Regions from separate parts of the Cupriavidus sp. KK10 genome, predicted to be linked through region 1. Evidence: predicted binding sites of a transcription regulator. Region 1 holds the regulator's gene; the other holds the start of a gene.

Evidence for each region. The regulator LexA, encoded in region 1, represses DNA repair genes until DNA is damaged. The targets are predictions, from matches to a motif close to ACTGTATNNNNATACAGT.
Region 2: a site for LexA is predicted at 1,762-1,779, ahead of recA (recombinase RecA). Genes of this name have one in related genera too.

What each region holds. Positions count from the first base shown of each region.
Region 1 is NZ_CP073677.1:4,999,415-5,002,824, forward strand. It holds gene KB879_RS23305 (asparaginase) at 1-876, opposite strand, end outside; gene lexA (transcriptional repressor LexA) at 1,135-1,788, shown strand; gene KB879_RS23315 (hypothetical protein) at 1,899-2,069, shown strand; gene KB879_RS23320 (hypothetical protein) at 2,109-2,486, opposite strand; tRNA gene KB879_RS23325 (tRNA-His) at 2,545-2,620, opposite strand; gene KB879_RS23330 (hypothetical protein) at 2,727-3,041, opposite strand.
Region 2 is NZ_CP073677.1:611,379-614,788, forward strand. It holds gene KB879_RS03090 (sensor histidine kinase) at 1-948, opposite strand, end outside; gene KB879_RS03095 (response regulator transcription factor) at 1,004-1,693, opposite strand; gene recA (recombinase RecA) at 1,920-2,984, shown strand; gene recX (recombination regulator RecX) at 3,085-3,410, shown strand, end outside.

The DNA.
Region 1 (3,410 bases):
AACAAAAGCCCCATCCGCCGGGCTGAGCTGGGGCGGAATCGCCACATGGCCGGCCCCGGTGCGGGAACTGCGCACCACGGCCACACCCGCGGCAGCGGCATCGGCCAGCGCCTCGGCCAGCACCTCATGCACCGAGCCATTGCCAGCGGCAGCCACCACCAGTCCGGCGACGCCCGCGCGGACCAGCGCATCCACAGCCACCCTGCCCGGCTGGGCGTAGCTGGCCACGATCTCCACCACCGGCCACGCCGTCGGCATCGGCCCAATCACCCAGGCCGCGCGCGGCGCGCGCGCGAAGCGCACGTAGTCATCCTGCACGAAACCCAGCGGCCCGCAGGCCGAGACAAAGGCATCGACCGCCGACGTGTGGGCCTTGGCCACATCCCGCGCAGCGTGGATCTGCTGGTTCAGCACCACCAGCACACCCTTGCCGCGCGCATCGGGATGAGCGGCCACGCGCACCGCATCCAGCAGGTTCAGCGGGCCATCGGCCGACAGCGACGTCGATGGCCGCATTGCCGCCGTCATCACCACGGGCACCGGACACGATTGCGTCAGGTGCAGCGCCATCGCGGTTTCTTCCAGTGTATCGGTGCCGTGCGTGATCACGATGCCGGCCACGTCGGGCTGCGCGGACCAGTGCTCAACCCGCGCCGCCAGCGTTTGCCAGAGCATGAAGGTCATGTCTTTGCTGTCGACCTGGGCCACCTGCTCGGCTTCGATGCGGGCCGCCGACTGCAGCGCGGGCACCGCTGCCAGCAACGACGACACCGGCACGGTCGCCGCCTGGTAGCGAGCGCTGCTGGCGGAGTTGCCGGCCGCGCCAGCGATGGTGCCGCCGGTGGCAAGTACGACGATGCGAGGCAATTGGGTCATGGAGGCGTGCAAAGAAAGTGGGAAAACAGGAATGCCGATTGTAACGGGCGCGCCCCGCCTCGCCGCGGGCCCGCGCTGGCGATCCACAAATCCATCCATGCGACACGCCCCAAAAATTCTGCTTGCGCTCAGGCCGATACTGTATAAAATCACAGCATACTGTTTAAACATACAGTGCCTGGCCAGCCGGATGCAGGATAAAGGATCGACCGATCCCTTACCCGGAATCCCCGCGGCCCCGCACGGAATGGCGATCCCATGGCGACCCTGACACCCCGGCAGCAGCAGATTTTCGATCTGATCCGCAACACGATCCGCCGCACCGGCTTTCCGCCCACGCGCGCCGAAATCGCCGCAGAATTCGGCTTCTCATCGCCCAATGCCGCAGAAGAACACCTGAGGGCGCTGGCACGCAAGGGCGTGATCGAATTGACCCCGGGCGCCTCACGCGGCATCCGCCTGAAGGTGGCACGCAGCGATTCGGAAATGCCTGACCAGTTTTCGTTGCCGATGGCCGGCGTGATGCAGCTGACGCTGCCGCTGGTGGGCCGCGTTGCTGCCGGCAGCCCGATACTCGCCGCCGAGCATATCGACCGCCAGTACCAGGTCGACGCCTCGGTCTTCGACGAACGCCCCGATTACCTGCTGCGCGTGCGCGGCCTGAGCATGCGCGATGCCGGCATCCTCGATGGCGACCTGCTGGCCGTGCGCCGCGCCAGCGAAGCCGCCAACGGCAAGATCGTGGTGGCGCGCCTGGGTGATGACGTGACCGTCAAGCGCCTGCAGCGGCGCGGTGGCCATATCGAACTGATCGCAGAAAACCCGGACTTCACCAACATCATCGTGGAGCCTGGCGAGGAGTTCTCGCTGGAAGGCATCGCCGTCGGTCTGATCCGATCTTCCGGCTTCTAGCCGGGCACCGCAGGCAGCGAGCCTGCGCGGGCCCACCCGCTTCCATTGCTTTGCAGACGCCACCCGGCTTGCCGGGTGTTGACCCCGCTTTGCCCAAAAGAGGTGCCACCATGCCGCAAATCCACCAAGTCGCCGCCCGTCGCCCGGTCAAGCCCGTGCCGTTCCGCCAGAGCAAGGGCGTACGCGTCTACCAGGGTACGCAGCGCCGCACCATGGTCGGCAGCATGGCGGCGATCTGCCGCATGCTTGAACTCGAAACCGCCGAAAAGCTGGCTGCCTGAACCCTGCGGGCGCAGCCCGCGTAGCCGTGGGCCCCGCCCTCAGCTACGCACACACGCCTTGGCTTCGGCTTCCAGCTCCTGCGGCGTCAGCTGCGGGAACCACGTATCGCTCTTGCGCAGTTCCAGAGCCGTACCATCCGGCTTCGCCGTCAGCGAAATCAGATAGGCGTATCGGTATTCACCCCCAGACGTGGTCTGGCCGATGCGGATCTCAGTCTGGTTCTTCGCCGGATAGTTGATGACCGCGGCGTCATCGCCCAGATTGTTGCGCAGGCATTTCGCAACATCGCCCATCGTTGCTGGCGTGAACAAGCGCATGGGCGCACGCGCGCGAATGTCCTTTTCAGAAGTACCGGTGGCACACCCTGCCACCATGGCTGCCATCGCTACGCCAATCACTGCCGCTCGAACAGACATACCATCCCCGGGGAATGCAAAACGGCGCCCTCGCGAGGCGCCGTTCTGGAAAATGCTTTGGGGTGGCTGATGGGACTCGAACCCACGACGACAGGAATCACAATCCTGGACTCTACCAACTGAGCTACAGCCACCGTAGAAGTCATCAGCGCGTTACGTTGCTGATCGACGAAAACCAAGATTATACAAACAGTTTTCCGGGATGGCTAGTATCCGGCACAATTTTTTTTAGATAAAAGCTCAGGTTCGGGACGGGCTCCACTTTGCCTCAAGCAGCACTGCCTGCTTGATGGCCTCGACGGTCTCGGCTTCGGTATCGAACTGCCCCAACAGGCGGCGCGACTTGCCGTTCAGCACGGCTTCCTGCAACGCCTTGCCCGCGGCTTCCGAAGTGCCGGGGTGCCAGCAGTAGCGTGCCGTCCATTTGCCGTCCTGCAGTTGCTCGGCAACCCAGACCACCCTGAAGTCTTCATAGACAACACCGAACGGCGCTTCGTTTTCCACGTTTGCTCTTTCCACGCTGCCCCCCCCTGCCGGCATCGGTCCGCATGCCATGCCTTGTCTCGCCTGGGGCAAATGCGAGGGATCGTATCACGGCCGCCGACCAGGGCGCCCGGCCCGGCTGGCACCTTCGCGCATGCCGTCGATCGCTCGCGGAAATATGCTGTGCACAGCCCCTACCTCTGCAGGGTTCATGCCGCAAATGCGCGAAGCGATACTTGTGCCTGAGGGACATTGACCCCCCTCGACCTTCCCGTCAGGCGGCCCGCCCCATCGGGCCGCCTGCCTCTTTTTGGCCACCCTGCCCGCTCATTGCCGTGGCGCCAGCACCTGGCGATGGAACCTCGCGAGCGTATGCGAGCCCAATCGACGTCATCGACAAAATCGACACGTCAACGAACGCAGGGAACGGGAATGCAAATC
Region 2 (3,410 bases), 2.3 Mb from region 1:
CGACTGCTCGCGCTGCGCCAGCTCGGCCTGCATGCGCAGGCCCGCCAGTGGTGTCTTCATCTGGTGCGCGGCATCGGCGATAAAGCGCTTCTGGGTCTGCACCGACTGGTCCAGGCGCGCCAGCAGGTCGTTGAACGAACCCACCAGCGGCGTGATTTCCTGCGGTGCGGCGCGTTCGTCGATCGGGCTGGTATCGCCGGGGTTGCGCGCGCGGATGCGCTGCTGGATCGCGGTCAGCGGCGCTAGCCCGCGCGACAGCCCGAACCACACCAGCACCACCGCCAGCGGCAGGATCACGAACTGCGGCAGGATCACGCCCTTGATGATTTCGTTGGCCAGGCGCGCGCGCTTGTCCAGGGTCTCGGCCACCTGCACCAGCACCGGCTGGGTGCCGCTGACCTGCTTCAGGTCGATATAGGTGTAGGCCACGCGCACGTCGTTGCCGGCCACGTGGTCATCGCGCAGGGACACCAGGCCCGCATGGCCCTGGTCTTCCTCGGACGGCAGCGGCAGGTCGTGGTCGCCGGCGATATACTCGCCGCGCTTGCCGACCACCTGGTAATAGATGTTGTCGGTCTCGTCGGCGCGCAGGATCTCGCGCGCCGACAGCGGCAGCTGCAGCGTGATGCGCCCGTTGACCTCGCGCACCTGCTGCGACAGCACGATGGCGCTGGCCTCCAGCGCGCGGTCGAAGGGCCCGTTGGCGATCGACTTGGCCACCAGGTAGGTCACCGCGATGCTCATCGGCCAGAGCAGCAGCAGCGGCGCCAGCATCCAGTCGAGGATCTCGCCGAACAATGAGCGCGGCGACGGATGCGCGGTGCTTTCCTCCAGGTGCGGCAGTGCGTCGGCCAGGTCCTGGTCGGCGGCGTCCGGGGCCGGGGCGGTGGAAGGAGGGGGTGGCGCGGCGCGGGGCGCGCGCCGCCAAGGCAGTCGCAGCAGGCTCATCTCGGCGGTTTGCGCTCAGGTCGGTCGCTTGGCCTGCGGTTGCGTCGGGTGGGGATCAGTGGTGCGTGGCCACCGCCGGCTGGAATTTCTCCAGGCAGTAGCCAAGCCCGCGTACAGTGGCGATGCGGATGCCGCCGACTTCGATCTTCTTGCGCAGTCGGTGCACGTAGACCTCGATGGCGTTGTTGCTGACTTCCTCGCCCCACTCGCACAGGTGGTCCACCAACTGCTCTTTCGATACCAGGCGGCCGCTGCGTGTCAGCAGGATCTCCAGCAACCCGATCTCGCGCGCGGACAGGTCGAGCATCTGGTCGTTGATATAGGCGATGCGCCCGACCTGGTCGTAGGCCAGCGGCCCGTGCCGCATCAGCGTGGCGCCGCCGCCGGCGCCGCGCCGCACCAGCGCGCGTACGCGCGCTTCCAGTTCGGACAGGGCAAAGGGCTTGGCCATATAGTCGTCGGCCCCAAGGTCCAGGCCCTTGACGCGCTCGTCGACGCTGTCGGCGGCGGTCAGGATCAGCACCGGCAGCATGGCGCCGCGCGCGCGCAGGCGCTTGAGCACTTCCAGCCCGGACATGCGCGGCAGGCCCAGGTCCAGGATCAGCAGGTCGAAGGTCTGGGTCGACAGCGCGGAATCGGCTTCCAGGCCATTGGTGACGTGGTCGACGGCATAGCCCGAGTGGCGTAGCGAGCGCGTCAGGCCGTCGGCCAGCACGTCGTCATCTTCGGCGATCAGAATGCGCATGGTTGTCTCCACCCTGGCCGGCATAGCCGGCGCCGGCGGAATGAGGCGCGATGGGGCTTGCCAAGCATACTGTTTTTTTATACAGTACCCGCACGTTCCGCTGGGGCTGCCCGGGGAGACCCCCTGGAGAGCGGCCGCGCAGACAGCCGGGCCGGCGCTGGCGCCAGAAAATGCCGGTGCCGCGCCACATGCGGCCTATTTATACACCATTGATTCAAGGACGACCATGGACGACAAGAAGGCAGGTGCCGGCGTGAGCGCCGAGAAGCAGAAGGCGCTTGCCGCCGCGCTCTCCCAGATCGAGAAGCAGTTCGGCAAGGGCTCGATCATGCGCCTGGGCGACGGCGAGGTCGAGAAGGACATCCAGGTGGTATCCACCGGTTCGCTCGGCCTGGACATCGCGCTTGGCGTCGGCGGCCTGCCGCGCGGCCGCGTGGTCGAGATCTATGGTCCGGAATCGTCGGGCAAGACCACGCTGACGCTGCAGGTCGTGGCCGAGATGCAGAAGCTGGGCGGCACCTGCGCCTTTATCGACGCCGAGCACGCGCTGGACGTCAGCTACGCCAACAAGCTGGGCGTCAATGTCGGCGACCTGCTGATCTCGCAGCCGGACACCGGTGAGCAGGCGCTGGAAATCACCGACGCGCTGGTGCGCTCGGGCTCGATCGACCTGATCGTGATCGACTCGGTGGCGGCGCTGGTGCCCAAGGCCGAAATCGAAGGCGAAATGGGCGACTCGCTGCCGGGTCTGCAGGCCCGCCTGATGAGCCAGGCGCTGCGCAAGCTGACCGGCACCATCAAGCGCACCAACTGCCTGGTGATCTTCATCAACCAGATCCGCATGAAGATCGGCGTGATGTTCGGCTCGCCGGAAACCACCACTGGTGGCAACGCGCTGAAGTTCTACGCCTCGGTGCGACTGGATATCCGCCGCATCGGCTCGATCAAGAAGGGCGACGACGTGATCGGCAACGAGACCAAGGTCAAGGTGGTCAAGAACAAGGTGTCGCCGCCGTTCCGCGAAGCCTTCTTCGACATCCTCTACGGCCAGGGTATTTCGCGCCAGGGCGAGATCATCGACCTGGGCGTGGACGCCAAGATCGTCGAGAAGTCCGGCGCCTGGTACAGCTACAACGGCGACAAGATCGGCCAGGGGAAGGACAACGCGCGCGAATACCTGCGCGAGAACCCGGACATTGCCGACGAGATCGAAAACAAGGTGCGCGCGGCGCTGGGCGTGGTGGCCATGAACCCCACGGCGGCTGCCACGCCGGTAGCGGTCGAAGACTGACCGCGCCAGCGGCCATTGCGCCATCCGGAAGGCCGGGGCATCGCCGATGCCCCGGCCTTTTTGCTTGGCGCGGGTCCCCATCCACAGAATTCGGTAACCCATGGCAACCCGTCCCCCGCTCTCGCTGAAGGCCCGCGCCGTCGGCTACCTGTCGCGCCGCGAGCACAGCCGTGCCGAACTGGCGCGCAAGCTGGCGCCGCATGCCGAGTCGGCCGAGCAGCTGGAGCAGTTGCTGGACGCGCTGGAGCGCGAGAACTGGCTGTCGAACCAGCGCTTTGCCGACAGCCTGGTGCACCGCCGCGGCGCCCGCTACGGCACCGCGCGCGTGATGCAGGAGGCCAAGACCCACAAGCTCGGCAGCGAGCAGCTGGGTGATCTACAAGAGCGGCTGCGCGCCACGGAAGTGGAGCGCGCCCGTGAGGTCTG